2 regions of the Leifsonia sp. GW821-FHT13C09 genome follow, and region 2 is predicted to be linked to the other one. Evidence: predicted binding sites of a transcription regulator. Region 2 holds the regulator's gene; the other holds the start of a gene.
What was found. The regulator LexA, encoded in region 2, represses DNA repair genes until DNA is damaged. The targets are predictions, from matches to a motif close to TCGAACANNTGTTCGA.
Positions count from the first base shown of each region.

Region 1: a site for LexA is predicted at 3,756-3,771, ahead of imuA' (DnaE2-dependent mutagenesis accessory factor ImuA'). Genes of this name have one in related genera too.

Region 1 covers NZ_JBXAPS010000001.1:563,557-570,611, reverse strand. Annotated here, with positions in the region: gene AC1ROW_RS02685 (error-prone DNA polymerase) at 1-1,391, opposite strand, end outside; gene AC1ROW_RS02680 (DNA polymerase Y family protein) at 1,478-3,049, opposite strand; gene imuA' (DnaE2-dependent mutagenesis accessory factor ImuA') at 3,050-3,745, opposite strand; gene AC1ROW_RS02670 (DUF3097 domain-containing protein) at 3,894-4,745, opposite strand; gene AC1ROW_RS02665 (DUF6504 family protein) at 4,820-5,110, opposite strand; gene AC1ROW_RS02660 (DUF1707 domain-containing protein) at 5,213-5,713, shown strand; gene AC1ROW_RS02655 (VIT1/CCC1 transporter family protein) at 5,732-6,832, opposite strand; gene AC1ROW_RS02650 (helix-turn-helix transcriptional regulator) at 6,829-7,055, opposite strand, start outside.
Region 2 covers NZ_JBXAPS010000001.1:1,536-8,590, reverse strand. Annotated here, with positions in the region: gene priA (bifunctional 1-(5-phosphoribosyl)-5-((5-phosphoribosylamino)methylideneamino)imidazole-4-carboxamide isomerase/phosphoribosylanthranilate isomerase PriA) at 1-279, opposite strand, end outside; gene hisH (imidazole glycerol phosphate synthase subunit HisH) at 339-971, opposite strand; gene hisB (imidazoleglycerol-phosphate dehydratase HisB) at 968-1,570, opposite strand; gene AC1ROW_RS00030 (histidinol-phosphate transaminase) at 1,567-2,691, opposite strand; gene AC1ROW_RS00025 (LysM peptidoglycan-binding domain-containing protein) at 3,154-3,504, opposite strand; gene lexA (transcriptional repressor LexA) at 3,768-4,436, shown strand; gene AC1ROW_RS00015 (metallopeptidase family protein) at 4,514-4,864, opposite strand; gene metE (5-methyltetrahydropteroyltriglutamate--homocysteine S-methyltransferase) at 4,953-7,055, opposite strand, start outside.

The sequences.
Region 1 (7,055 bases), 560 kb from region 2:
ATGACCTCCTCGCGCCGGTCGGAGTCGAAGTCGACGTCGATGTCCGGCTCCTCCTCGCGCATGGAGGAGAGGAAGCGCTCGAACGGCAGGTCGTACTTGATCGAGTCCACCGCCGTGATCCCGAGCAGGTAGACCACCGCCGAGTTCGCCGCCGAGCCGCGGCCCTGGCAGAGGATGCCGCGGCTGCGGGCGAACCGCACGATGTCGTGGACGATGAGGAAGTAGCCGGGGAAGTCCTTCGCCTCGATCACGTCCAGCTCGCGCTCGATGCGCTCCCGCTTTGCCGGGTTGCTGTCGAGGTCGGGGTAGCGCTCGGCGGCGCCGCGCCAGGTCAGCTCGCGCAGCCAGCTCATCGGGGTGTGGCCCTCCGGGACCTCCTGCTGGGGGAGCTTCGGCCGGGCGCTGCGCAGCCGGAACGCCAGGTCGTCGGCGATGTCGGCGGTGCGCTCGACCGCGCCGGGGTAGCGGGCGAACCGGGCGGCCATCTCCCGGCCGCTGCGCAGGTGGGCGGCGGCGGAGGCGGGCAGCCAGCCGTCCATCTCGTCCAGGCTGCGGCGGGCGCGCACCGCCGAGACCGCCGTCGCGAGCGGGTACTGGGCGGGCGTGGCGTAGTGGACGTTGTTGGTGGCGACGACCGGGAGGCCGAGCCGGCCGGCGATCCTGGCCAGCACGTCGTTGTCGGTGCTGTCGCGCGGGCCGCCCTGGTCGATCAACTCCACCAGCACGTTGTCGTGGCCGAACAGCTCGGCGAGGCGGGCGACCTCCCGCTCGGCTGCCCGCTCGCCGTGCTCGGCCAGCGCGAGGCGCACGTCGCCCTTGCGGCAGCCGGTGAGTACCATCCACTCGCCGCCGGACTGCTCGGCGAGGGTCGGGAGGTCGTACACCGGGCGGCCCTTCTCCTCACCGGCGAGCTGGCCGGCGGTGATGGCGGCGGCGAGCCGGTGGTAGCCGGACTGCTGCCGGGCGAGCAGGACGAGGTGGCTGCCCTCCGGGTCGGCCTCGCCGTTCTGCGGCCGGCTGAGCGAAAGCGACAGTTCGGCGCCGAACACGGTCTTGACGCGCTCGTACGCCTCGGCGGCCTCGGCGAGGCGGACCACGCCGTACAGGCCGTCGTGGTCGGTGAGGGCGAGGCCGTGCAGGCGCAGCCGGGTGGCCTCCTCCAGCAGCTCCTCGGGCGCGCTGGCGCCGTCGAGGAAGCTGAAGGTGCTGTGCGCGTGCAGCTCGGCGTAGCGGACGTGCCCTTCGTCCGGCTCTTCGGGCATCGGCTGCGCGACGTACTTCTGCCGCTTGCGGGAGGACGGCCGCTCCGGCTGCTCCTGCTCGCTCGTGCGCCGCCCGCTCAGCCGCCGCTCGAACTCGGCCCACGGGATCGGCGGATTATTCCACCCCATCGCGCGCCCCTCCCCGCATCCACGTGGCAGAACACGCCGTCTGGAGGTCGGGCCACGCGGCATGTCCTGCCAGGTGGACGCGCGCGCTAGTCATAGCGGGCCTCGGCGAACCAGGTGGTGCCGGTGAGGGCGAGCAGCCAGGCGGTGCCGTCGGCGTCGACCAGCTGGAAGCGGTGCATGGCGCGCGCGAGCGTCGCGTCCCACCAGCGCTCGCGCACCGGCCACGGGCCGGCCCAGGAGTCGACCGGCCGGGCGTCCCGGGCGGCGCCGGTGGGGGAGAACGACGCGATCGGCGCGGTGACGTCGCCGCGGTCGGTGACCTCCACCGGCTCGCCGGCCGCGTTCAGCACCGCCACCGGCCGCGGCACCTCGAACACCGTGGAGGGCGCGGGCGCCGGCAGCGAGCCCGGCCAGGGCCGGTCCGAGCGGGCGACGCCCACCGGCCGGTCGCCCCACGGCACGAGCACCTGCCGGTCGGACAGCGCCCGGCCGCCGCCGATCGTCGCGGTGACGACGGCGTCGTGGCCGAGCATCCCCTGCACGCGGGTGAGGCCGTGGTGGATGCGCTCGTCCGCGCCGCCGCCCCACAGGCCGTCCTCGTGGTGGCCGATGTCGTCGACGGCCTCCGGCGCCACGGCGACCTTCGCGATCGGGGAGGCCAGCCCGGAGTCGATGGAGCCGGCGCCCTGCAGCTGCCAGCGCACCCGGTCGACCACGTCGGAGGCCGAGAACAGCCGGGGGTGCTGCCAGCTCCGTTCGCTCACCCTCCCGCGCTCGTCGGTCACCTCGATGCGCAGCGACGTGCACACCAGCCCGGCCTTGGTGAGCCCGGCCACGAACTGCTCGGCCGTACCGCGGAACGCGAAGGTCACCTGGTCGACCCGGTCGAGGGGAGGCTCGAACTCGATCGCCCGGTCGAGCACCTTCGGCGGGGTGCGCGGCACCACGGCGGCGCCGTCCATCCCGCTGGCCAGGTCGTGGGCGTGCTCGCCGCGCTCCCCGAACCGCTCCCGGACGTCCAGCCGGTCGAGCCGGGCCAGGTCGCCGAGGGTGCGCAGGCCCAGCCGGCGCAGCAGCGGGGTGAGCTCGGTGAGGCCGAGCTGGGCGACCGGCAGCGGGGCGAGGAAGGCGGGGGAGCCGCCGGGCGGGACGATGCGGACGCGCGACGCGGGCCCGGTGGAGCGCGCCGCCTGCTCGGCGGCGAACGGCCCGTCGGCGATCCCGATCCGCACGTCGTCGAGCGCGAGCCCGGTCACGTCCTCCAGCCCTGCCAGGCAGCGCAGCAGCTCAGCCGCCGCTGCCTCCTCGCCGCCGTAGTAGCGCGCCGGCCCCCGCGCACGCAGGACGCAGGTGCCCGGCCGCACCGCCTGGACGCCCGGGGTGATCTCCTCGATCGCGGTCAGCACCGGTTCGAAGGCGCGCGCGTCCAGCACCGGGTCGTAGAGGACGATCTCCAGCTGCGGGCAGCGCGACTGCGCCTCCCTGACCCGGAGCCCGCGGGTGACGCCGTCGGCGCGGGCGTGCGCGGAGCAGGCGAACACCATCCCCTTCTCGACCAGCGCCAGCGGCACGTCTGCGGGCAGCTCGAGGCGCTGCCGGGCGGCGATGACCGGCCAGTCGGGGCACCAGAGCACGATCGCGCGGGTGACCTGGCGCATCTAGCTCACCGCCTCCAGGCGCGTGGGGGCGGAGGCGCGGAACGTCTCGTCGACTGCCGGCAGCCAGAGCTCGGCGCGGCGCCGCGGGCCGGCCCCGCCGCGGGGTGCGGCCTCCACGGTCACCCGCCGGGAGGAGAGGTAGCCGGCGCCGGCGCCCAGGCCGTCCCAGCCGCTGCGGACGACGGAGAGCGCCGCCTCCGCCTGCGGCCAGTCGCCGGCGACGACGAGCGTGGCCTCCCGCTGCCGCAGCCGCGCGGTCAGTCGCGCGACGTCGCCGCTCTTCGGCCGTTCCGGGGGCGCGACGGCGATCACGCCGAGCACGTCCGCCATCGCGGCGGTGACGGTCAGCCACTGCGGCCCGGGATGCGGCACCAGCACGAGCCGCTCCAGGTCGATGCCGAACCGGCCGGCGGCCTCCGCCCCGAAGTCGGGCATCCCGACCACGCCGCACCAGGCGCCCGCGGCGCTCGGCCCAGCGAGCATCGCCATCAGGAGCGTGGTGGAGCCGTGCACCGTGTAGGCGGCGCCGGCCTTGAGCGCGCCGCCGGGCAGTAGCGCGGCCAGCGCGGGATGCGTCTCCAGCCGCCGCGCGTCCAGCTTGGTCGCCTGCATCTGCCGGATGCGCGACTGCAGCTCGTGCACCTGCGCCCGGTCGGCGACCGGGTCGGGGAAGGTGCGTGCGACTGCCAGGGACATACGTCTATTTTCGAACACATGTTCGAATACCGCAAATGGATTCTGGGTCGAAAATACGCCGATGCGCCAACAGGAGAAACGGCCCGGAACTCCTGCCGGGCGTCGTTCCGCAGGAGTTCAGGCGCGTGTCGCGGCGGAATCTCCTGCGCTACGCGCGGGGGAGGGGTTCTGTTACGAAGTCGATGAGTTGCTCTACGCGGCCGAGGAGGGCGGGTTCCAGGTCGGCGTAGGTTCGCACCTGGCCGAGGATCCGCTTCCACGCCCGGGCGATGTCGGCCTGGGTGTCGTGGGGGAGGCCGAGCGCGGCGCAGATGCCGTGCTTCCACTCGATGGAGCGTGGGATCGACGGCCACGCCTCCAGCCCGACCCGCGCCGGCTTCACGGCCTGCCAGATGTCGATGTAGGGGTGGCCGACCACGAGGACGTGCGCGCCGTACGGCCCGCGCGCGACCTGTTCGGCGATCCGGCTCTCCTTGGAGCCCGGCACCAGGTGGTCGACCAGCACACCGATACGCCGGCCGCGGTCGGGGGCGAACTCGCGCACGATCGCGTCCAGGTCGTCGACGCCCTCCAGGTACTCCACGACGACGCCCTCCACCCGGAGGTCGTCACCCCAGACGCGCTCCACCAGTTCGGCGTCGTGGCGGCCCTCCACGAAGATGCGGCTGGCGCGGGCGACGCGCGCCTTCTGCTCGCCGACCGCGAAAGAGCCGGAGGCGGTGCGCCCCCGGCCGGCAGGCGCGCGGCCCGGCACGACGAGCTTCACGGGCTCCCCGTCGATGAGGAAGGCCGCCCCCAGCGGGAACACGCGCTTCGCCCCGAAGTAGTCCTCCAGCTCGACGGTCTGCGCCTCCAGCCGCACGATCGCGCCGCAGAACCCGGTGCCGGCCTCCTCGACCACCAGGTCCCGCACGGCCTCCACGGTCGGCACGGCCTTCCGTCCGGTGTTCCTCCAGTCGGTGGCCAGCACATCGGATCCGTAGCGGTCGTCGTTCGTCACGTTGAGAGAGGGTAGGGGATGGGCGGGGCCGGGTGGCGGAGGCTCCCCGGGCGAGGGCTGGATGCGGTCGCCCGTCAGTCGAAGATCCGCACCAGCCGCCAGCTCCGGTCGTCGGCGTCGTGCCGCACGTCGAACACGTGGGCCACCCCGCCGTCGCTTGTCGCCTGGAACCGCCAGCCGCCGATCTCCCTCGGGAGTGCCCCGACCCCGTAGCGGTGCTCGCCGAAGGGCTTCCACCACGGGCAGATCTCCGCCCACACCGTCGGGGTGTCGCTCACCCGGTAGCGCGTGGAGCGCCAGACCAGGCGGGTCGGGATGCCGTCCTCGGTGGTCCACACGGCCACCGCCTCGTCGATGTCGGTCATGAGCGCGGGTTCCTCTCGATCGAACGTATGTTCGAATGCAAGTGTAAACCTGCGCACCGACGGAGCGCACCAGGGATACGGTCGTACTGCCATACTGACCGCATGACAGACTTCGGGGATCCGTCGAACGCGTCGCTGCGCCTCAGCAACGACGAACGGGAGCGCGCCGTCGCCGCGCTGCAGTCGCACGCCGCGCAGGGGAGGCTGAGCGAGGCCGAGTTGCAGTCGCGCATCGCGTCCGCGCGGTCCGCCGTCACCCGCGGCGACCTGCAGCCGCTGTTCACCGACCTGCCGGGAGTGCTGCATCTGGACGGCGCCGGGGGCCCGGACTCCGCTCCGCCCGGACCGGCGGCCGCCGCGTGGCAGGCGTCGCAGCCCGGCCCGAGCCCGTGGGGCTACCCGCCCGCGCCCGGTGAGCACGGCCGGCCGATCACCCGCTGGGGGGTGCTCGTGGTCTCGGTCATGCCGTTCGTCGCCGTCATCCTGTTCTTCCTGACCGGGATGGCGTGGGGCTACGCCTACAGCTGGCTGTGGTTCCTGCTCATCCCGCTGGCCGGCGCGCTGGTGTACGGCGTCGACGGGGGAGACCGCAGGCGGCGCTGAGCCGCACCACCGAGGGCGTCAGCCGACCGTCGCCCCGAACAGCAGCCCCAGCAGGTACGTCGCGGCCGCGGCCCCGTACCCGATCGCGAGCTGCCGCAGCGCCCGCTTGAGCGGAGAAGCGCCCGACAGCAGTCCGACGATCGCGCCCGTCCCCAGCAGCACGAGGCCGACGAGCACGGCGGCGACCACGATCGCCGCCGTGCCGGTCAGCCCGAACAGGAACGGCAGGATCGGGATGAGCGCACCGGAGGCGAAGAAGCAGAAGCTCGACACGGCGGCGCTCCAGCCGTTGCCGACGGCCTCGTGCTCGTCCTCCACGGCACCCGGCACCGCCACCGGCGATGTGTAGGCGCCGAGCGTCGTCAGCACCTCATGGGCGTGCGCCTGCGCCTCCGTCTGGTCCATACCGCGGGCCCGGTAGACGAGGGTCAGCTCGTTCGCGTCCACATCCAGGTGGGAGAGCGCGGAACTGGTGGCCGGGTTCGGGCTGGAGGCCTCCAGCAGCTCGCGCTGCGACCGAACCGAGACGTACTCGCCGGCGCCCATCGACAGTGCGCCGGCGAGGAGGCCGGAGATGCCGGTGAGCAGCACGACGTGGCTCGGCACCCCGCTCGCCGCGACGCCGAGCACGAGCGCCAGGTTGCTGACCAGGCCGTCGTTGGCGCCGAACACGGCCGCGCGGAACGTGCCGGAGAGCCGCTGCCGGCCGCGGGCGGCGAGCGCGCGCACGACTTCCTCGTGCACCTGCTCGTCCGCCGCCATCTGGGGTGTGGCGTCCGCGTCGTCCGCGTACGGGGACCGTGCCTCCGCCCGCTGCGCCAGCGCGAGCACGAAGACCGAGCCGAACCGGCGCGCCAGGAAGCCGAGCATCCGGGTGCGGATGTCGCCGCGCAGCGGGCGGCCGACCTGGTCGCCGAGGAGGTCGAGCCAGTGCTGCTCGTGGCGGCGCTCGGCCTCGGCGAGCGCGAGCAGGATCTCCCGCTCCTCGCCCTCCCGGCGTCCGGCGAGGTCGCGGTAGACGGCGGCCTCGGCGCGCTCGTCGGCCAGGTACTGCCGCCAGCGCTTGATGTCGGCGTGCGTCGGGGCGGGGGGATTCGAGGCGGGCTGGGGGGTGCTCATCGGGTGACGAGTCTACCGGCCGCCGCGAAACGGTCGCCCCAGACGGCGGCCAGCTCCCGCACCTCTGCGGGCCCGTCGATCGTGAAGGGCGCGGCGACCGCGGCGAGGCCGAACAGCGCCCACTCGGCGGAGTCCGCCGTGATCCGCACCCGGGTGCGGGCCGTGCCGTCCTCCGCCGGGGCCTCCGGCTCGGCCTCCACCCAGCGCCCGATCGCCCGCTCAA
Region 2 (7,055 bases):
GTCGCGGATGCCGCCGGAGAGCTCGATGTTGACGCCGTCGGTCTGGTCGATGACCTTCTTCAGGAGGTCGCGGTTGTCGCCGCGGCCGAACGCGGCGTCCAGGTCGACCAGGTGGATCCACTCGGCGCCGGCGTCCACCCATTCGGCGGCGGCGTCGACCGGGTCGCCGTAGCTGGTCTCGCTGCCGGCTTCGCCCTGCGTCAGTCGGACGGCCTTGCCGTCGGCGACGTCGACGGCGGGCAGCAGTACGAGCTTGGGAGATTGCGTGAGTTCGCTCATGTCGGTGTGGGTTTCCTCTGTCGGGGTCGTTCGGGTCCGCGTGACGGACGGGGATGGCGCTAGAGCGAGCCGATCCAGTTGCGCAGCAGCTTCAGGCCCGCCTCACCGGACTTCTCCGGGTGGAACTGGGTCGCGGTGAGCGGCCCGTTCTCCACCGCCGCCACGAAACGCGAGCCGTGCTCGGCCCAGGTCACCCGCGGCTGCGGGAACGGACCCGTGGCCTCCAGCGTCCAGTCCTGCGCCGCGTATGAGTGCACGAAGTAGAAGCGCTCGTCGCGGATGCCGTCGAACAGCACGGAGTCCTCCGGCGCCTGGACGGTGTTCCAGCCCATGTGCGGGACGACGTCGGCGCGCAGCCGGTCGACCGTGCCCGGCCACTCGCCGAGCCCTTCGCTTTCGATGCCGTGCTCGACGCCGCGCTCGAACAGCACCTGCATGCCGACGCAGATGCCGAGCACCGGTCGTCCGCCCGCGAGCCGCCGGTCGATGACCTCGTCGCCGTGCGAGCGGCGCAGCGCGTCGATGACCGCGGCGAAGGCGCCGACGCCGGGGACGAGGAGTCCGTCGGCCTCCTGCGCACGACGGCGGTTGCCGGTGAGCTCGACGTTCGCGCCGGCGGCCTCCAGCGCCTTGACCGCGGAGTGGACGTTGCCGGTCCCGTAGTCGAAGACGACGACGTCGGGTGCGCTCACAGCGCGCCCTTGGTGGAGGGGATGCCGGACACCAGCGGGTCGAGTGCTTTCGCCTGGCGGAACGCGCGCGCGAACGCCTTGAACTCGGCTTCCGCGATGTGGTGCGGGTCGCGGCCGCCGACGACCGTGACGTGCACGGTCAGCCCGGCGTTGAACGCGATCGCCTCGAAGACGTGCCGCACCATCGACCCGGTGAAGTGGCCGCCGATCAGGTGGAACTCGAACCCGGTCGGCTCGCCGCCGTGCACGAGGTAGGGGCGTCCGGAGATGTCGACCACGGCCTGCACGAGCGCCTCGTCGAGCGGGACCAGCGCGTCGCCGTAGCGGGAGATGCTGGACTTGTCGCCGAGCGCCTTCTTGATGGCCTGACCGAGGACGATCGCGACGTCCTCCACCGTGTGGTGCACGTCGATGTCGGTGTCGCCGCTCGCGCGCACCGTCAGGTCGGTGAGCGAGTGCTTGGCGAACGCGGTCAGCAGGTGGTCGTAGAACGGGACCGACGTGTGGATGTCGGACTTCCCGGTGCCGTCGAGGTCGAGGCTGAGCTCGATGCTCGACTCGCTGGTCGCGCGCTGAAGCTGGGCGGTCCGATTCGTCATGACTGCGAGCTTACCGACTGGGCGCCGGCCGTCGCGGCTCCGGAGGGGCGGCCGAGAGCGCGCAGCGCCTCCAGGAACGCGGTGGTCTCGGTCTCGGTGCCCGCGGTGACGCGCAGGTGGTTCGGGATGCCGACGTCCCGGATGAGGACGCCCCGCTCCAGGAGCGCCTCGAACACCGCATGCGGGTCGTCGACACCCCCGAAGAGCACGAAGTTGCTGCCGCTGCGGTGCGGGAGGTAGCCGAGCTCGGCGAGCTCCACGACGAGCCGGTCACGCTGCGTCCGGATCTCGCCGACCATCGCGAGCATCTCGTCCGCATGCGCGAGCGCGCCGAGCGCTGCCGCCTGCGTCAGAGCGGACAGGTGGTACGGCAGGCGTACCAGCCGCAGGGCGTCCACCACGGCGGGATCGGCGGCCAGGTAGCCGACGCGCGCGCCCGCGAACGCGAACGCCTTGCTCATCGTCCGCGAGATCAGCAGCCGCTCGCGCCCGGGGAGCAGCGTGAGCGCCGACGGCTCGCCCTCCGGCATGAACTCCGCGTACGCCTCGTCCACGATCACGATGCCGCGCGCCGCGGCGTAGACGGCCTCGACCGTCTCGAGCGACAGCGGGGTCCCGGTCGGGTTGTTCGGCGAGCAGAGGATGACGATGTCCGGGTCGTGCTCGCGCACGGCGGCCGCCGCGGTCTCGGGGGACAGTTCGAAATCGTCGTCGCGTCCGGCAGCGATCCAGCTCGTGCCGGTGCCGGAGGCGAGCAGCGGGTACATGGAGTACGTCGGAGCGAAGCCCAGGAGGCTGCGCCCGGGTCCGCCGAAAGCCTGCAGGATGTGCTGGAGCACCTCGTTGGACCCGTTCGCGGCCCAGAGCTGCTCGGCCGTGAGTCCGTGCCCGAGGTACCGGGCGAACGCCTCGCGCAGCTCGGTGAACTCGCGGTCGGGGTAGCGGTTCACCCCGGTCACCGCGACGGCGACCCGCGCGACGATGTCGGCGGCGACGTCCTCCGGAACCGGATGCGTGTTCTCGTTCACGTTCAACGCGACGGGCACGACCTTCTGCGGCGCCCCGTACGGAGTGCGGCCGCGCAGGTCGTCACGGATCGGAAGATCGGAGAGAGAAGTCACCCTTCAATGGTAGTCAGCGCCGCTGGGCGCTTCCGCCGTGTGACGCCCCGGGGCGCCCCCTCCGCGACCCGACACCCGCCGCGCCACTGCGCCCCGCAAAAGGGAGAACCGGCCCGAATCTCCTGCCGTACCCCCTTCCGCAGGAGTTTGCCCGGCCAGTCGCACCAAATCTCCTTCACCCAGGGGTGGCGCTGTCGCGGCGGACCGTGGAGGTGGTATCCCCCGCCCCGCAGGAAAACTCGCCCGAATCTCCTGCCGAACCCCCTTCCGCAGGAAATCGCCCGGCCTGTCGCACCAAATCTCCTGCCTTGGCGGCGGCCTGGGGTGGTGAGGAGTGGGGGGCGGTAACCACCTCGCTCACGCGGGGCAGCTACGCGGCGCTAGGCAGGTTGGCGATGTCCCCCACGTTCTTTCCCCCCCTTGGTCGGCAGCGCCGGCGGTTCTGACGCGCCCGAGCCCCCCCTACTTCTCGTACCGCGTAGGAATCGCCAACTGCTGCCCCGGCGTCACAACCGCCGACGACAACCCATTCAGGCTCACCAGCTCCGCGATCACATCGCGCGGGTCGGCCTTGGGCGCGATCCGCGACGCCACCGACCACAGCGAGTCGCCCGACTGGACCGTCACGTAGTGGAAGGTCACGTGCGTCTGCTCGCCGGTCGCAGCCGCACCCCCGCCGTTGAGCGCGAACACCATCGCACCGATCACGATCGGCAGCGCCACGAGCATCGTCAGCACGACGCGCCCGCGCCGCGTGAGCCGCAGCCGAACACGCCCGGCCGCCTGCGCGCCACCCACCTCGACGTTGTTCATACCAACGCTGTGAATCACTGCTGTGCTCATCGTGACCTCCAAAGGCTCCGGTCGAAGCTCTGTTCCGAATATATCTTCGAATGTTCGAGACCGCAATCCTCGGGCCGGCGAAAAAACCCGCACGTATTTCGAGACACACTCGAACACATGTTTGTCGGGCAGCCGTACTGTGGATACAGTTTCGATTGTCTGGACGTAAGACAACCAGGCACCACCGACATTCGGTTCCCCCGGGTGCCGGCGACGGTCACGAAGGGACGAGCGTGTCGAACGAGAACCAGGCTCCGCGCACGCGGCGCCGCAAGAACCTCAGCGAGAAGCAGCTCGCCATCCTCGACGTGATCCAGCGGTCGGTGAGCCAGCGCGGCTACCCGCCGAGCATGCGCGAGATCGGCGACGCCGTCGGCCTCTCCAGCCTCTCGTCCGTCACCCACCAGCTCAACCAGCTCGAGCTCAGCGGCTACCTCCGCCGCGACCCGAACCGGCCGCGTGCGCTGGAGATCCTCATCGACCTGCCGTCGGCCACCCCCGACTTCGAGAGCCAGACCCCGGTCGGCGACGCCGCGATGGTACCGCTCGTCGGCCGCATCGCCGCCGGCGTCCCGATCACCGCCGAGCAGCAGGTGGAGGAGGTGTTCCCGCTCCCCCGCCAGCTCGTCGGAAACGGCGAGCTCTTCATGCTCAAGGTGATCGGCGAGTCCATGATCGACGCCGCCATCTGCGACGGCGACTGGGTGGTCGTCCGCGCGCAGAACACCGCGGAGAACGGCGACATCGTCGCGGCCATGCTCGACGAGGAGGCCACCGTCAAGGTGTTCCGCCAGCGCGACGGCCACACCTGGCTGCTCCCCCGCAACTCCAACTTCGAGCCGATCCTCGGCGACTACTCCACAATCCTCGGCAAAGTCGTCGCCGTCCTCCGCGCCGTCTGACCCGAGACGTGACTAGTTGCGGGAATCGCCACGGCGATTTCCGCGATTAGTCACGTCTCGGCTGCGGAGGGGTGGGGTCAGGCCCAGCCGAGTTCCTGGAGGCGGGCGTCGGTGAGGCCGAAGTAGTGGCCGATCTCGTGCACGAGGGTGACGCGCACTCGCTCGCGGAGCTGCTCGACCGTCTCGCATGACGCCTCGAGGTTGTTGCGGAACAGCGTGATCCGGTCCGGCAGCTCCCCGAACCCGTAGACCCCGCGCCGCGTCAGCGGATGGCCGGTGTACAGCCCGTACAGCCGCGGCCGAGCGCCGGGCGGCTGATCCTGGATGATGAAGGCCACGTTCTCCAGCGGCCGCACCATGTCGTCAGGCAGACCGTCGAAGACGTCGTCCACGAGCCGCTCGAACTCGTCGTCCGCGATGCGCACCATGCGCTCATCATCCCCGAACGGCAGAGGCCGCGCTCCCCCGTCCGCGGAGAGCGGAACAGGGGTAGCGCGGCCTCGGCCGGCGCGAAGGTCAGGCGTTCACGCCCACGCGCTCCCGCACGTCGCGCGTCGCCGCGATGATGTTGCGCAGCGAGGCCACGGTCTCGTCGTAGCCGCGGGTCTTGAGCCCGCAGTCCGGGTTCACCCAGAGCTGACGGCCCGGGATGGCGCTGAGCGCCGTCTCCAGCAGCTCCGTCACCTCGGCGACCGACGGCACGCGCGGCGAGTGGATGTCGTAGACGCCCGGGCCGATCCCGTGCTCGAAGCCGGAGCGCTGGATGTCGTGCACGACCTCCATGCGGCTGCGGGCGGCCTCGATGCTGGTCACGTCCGCGTCCAGGTTGCGGATCGCGTCGATGACCACGCCGAACTCCGAGTAGCAGAGGTGCGTGTGGATCTGGGTCGCGTCCGCCACCCCGGAGGTCGCGAGCCGGAACGACCCCACCGACCACTCCAGGTACCCGGGCTGGTCGGCGCGCTTGAGCGGCAGCAGCTCGCGCAGGGCCGGCTCGTCCACCTGCACGACGCGGATGCCCGCGGCCTCCAGGTCCGCGATCTCGTCGCGGAGCGCCAGGGCCACCTGACGCGCGGTCTCGCCGAGCGGCTGGTCGTCTCGCACGAACGACCACGCGAGGATCGTGACCGGCCCGGTCAGCATGCCCTTGACCGGCTTCTCGGTCAGCGTCTGCGTGTAGGTCGACCAGTCCACCGTGATCGGCTTCGGCCGCGACACGTCGCCCCACAGGATCGACGGGCGCGTGCAGCGCGACCCGTACGACTGCACCCAGCCGTTCTGGGTGACCGCGAAGCCGTCCAGGTTCTCGGCGAAGTACTGCACCATGTCGTTGCGCTCGGGCTCGCCGTGCACGATCACGTCCAGGCCGATCTCCTCCTGGAGGTCGACCACGCGCTTGATCTCCGCCTGCATGCGGCCCAGGTACTCCGCCTCGTCGATGACGCCCTTGGCCAGCTGCGCGCGCGAGCGGCGGATGTCCGCCGTCTGCGGGAACGACCCGATCGTGGTGGTCGGCAGGAACGGCAGGTGAAGCGCCTCGTCCTGCGCGGCCTGCCGGTCGCCGTACTCGCCGCGGCGGAAGTCCGCGCGGGTCAGCGCGGCCTCGCGGGTGCGCACGGCCTCGACGCGCACGCCCGGTGCGGCGGCACGGTCGGCGAGCGCCGCGGTCGCCGCGGTCAGCTCGTCCTGCACCGCCTCGTGGCCGTCCACGATCCCGCGCGCGAGCACGGCAACCTGGCCGACCTTCTGGTCGGCGAACGCGAGCCAGGTCTTCAGCCGGGCGTCGAGGTCCGGCTCGTCCTCGACATCGTGCGGGACGTGCTGCAGCGACGTGGACGTCGACACGGCGACATCGGGGCTCAACGAGAGCAGCTCGGTCAGCTTCCCGAAGGCGGCCTCCAGGTCGCCTCGCCAGATGTTGTGGCCGTCGATCACGCCGCCGACGAGCGTCTTGCCGGCCAGGCCGGTTCGGGCGGCTGCGTCGAGGCCGGTCGGGATGGCGCCCTTCACCAGGTCGAGGGAGATCGCCTCCACCGGAGCCACGGCGAGCACCGGGAGGGCGTCGTCCAGGCTGCCGTACGGCGCAGCGACGAAGATCGCCGGGCGCTCGGTGGCGCCGCCCAGCTCGGCGTAGGCCGCACGGGTGGCCTCGAGGACCTCCGTGCGCGGCTCCTCGATGCTCTCGGAGACGAGCGCGGGCTCGTCCAGCTGCACCCACGGCGCGCCGGCGGCGGCGAGGCGGGCCAGCAGCTCGCGGTAGACCGGCAGCAGGTCGCCCAGCCGCGACAGCGGGCGGAAGCCCTCCGGCGCCTCGTCGCTCGGCTTGCTCAGCAGCAGGAAGGTCACCGGGCCGACGATCACCGGGCGCGTGACGAACCCGGCGGCGCGGGCCTCCTCGAACTCGCGGACGATGCGGTCGGACGCGAGCCGGAAGTCCGTCTCCGGCCCGATCTCCGGCACGAGGTAGTGGTAGTTGGAGTCGAACCACTTGGTCATCTCCAGCGGCGCCTTGTCGCCCTCGCCGCGGGCGATGGTGAAGTAGCCCGCGAGATCGACCGAGCCGTCGGCCGCGGCGAGGCCGGCGAACCGGGACGGGACGGCCCCGACGGTCACCGCGGC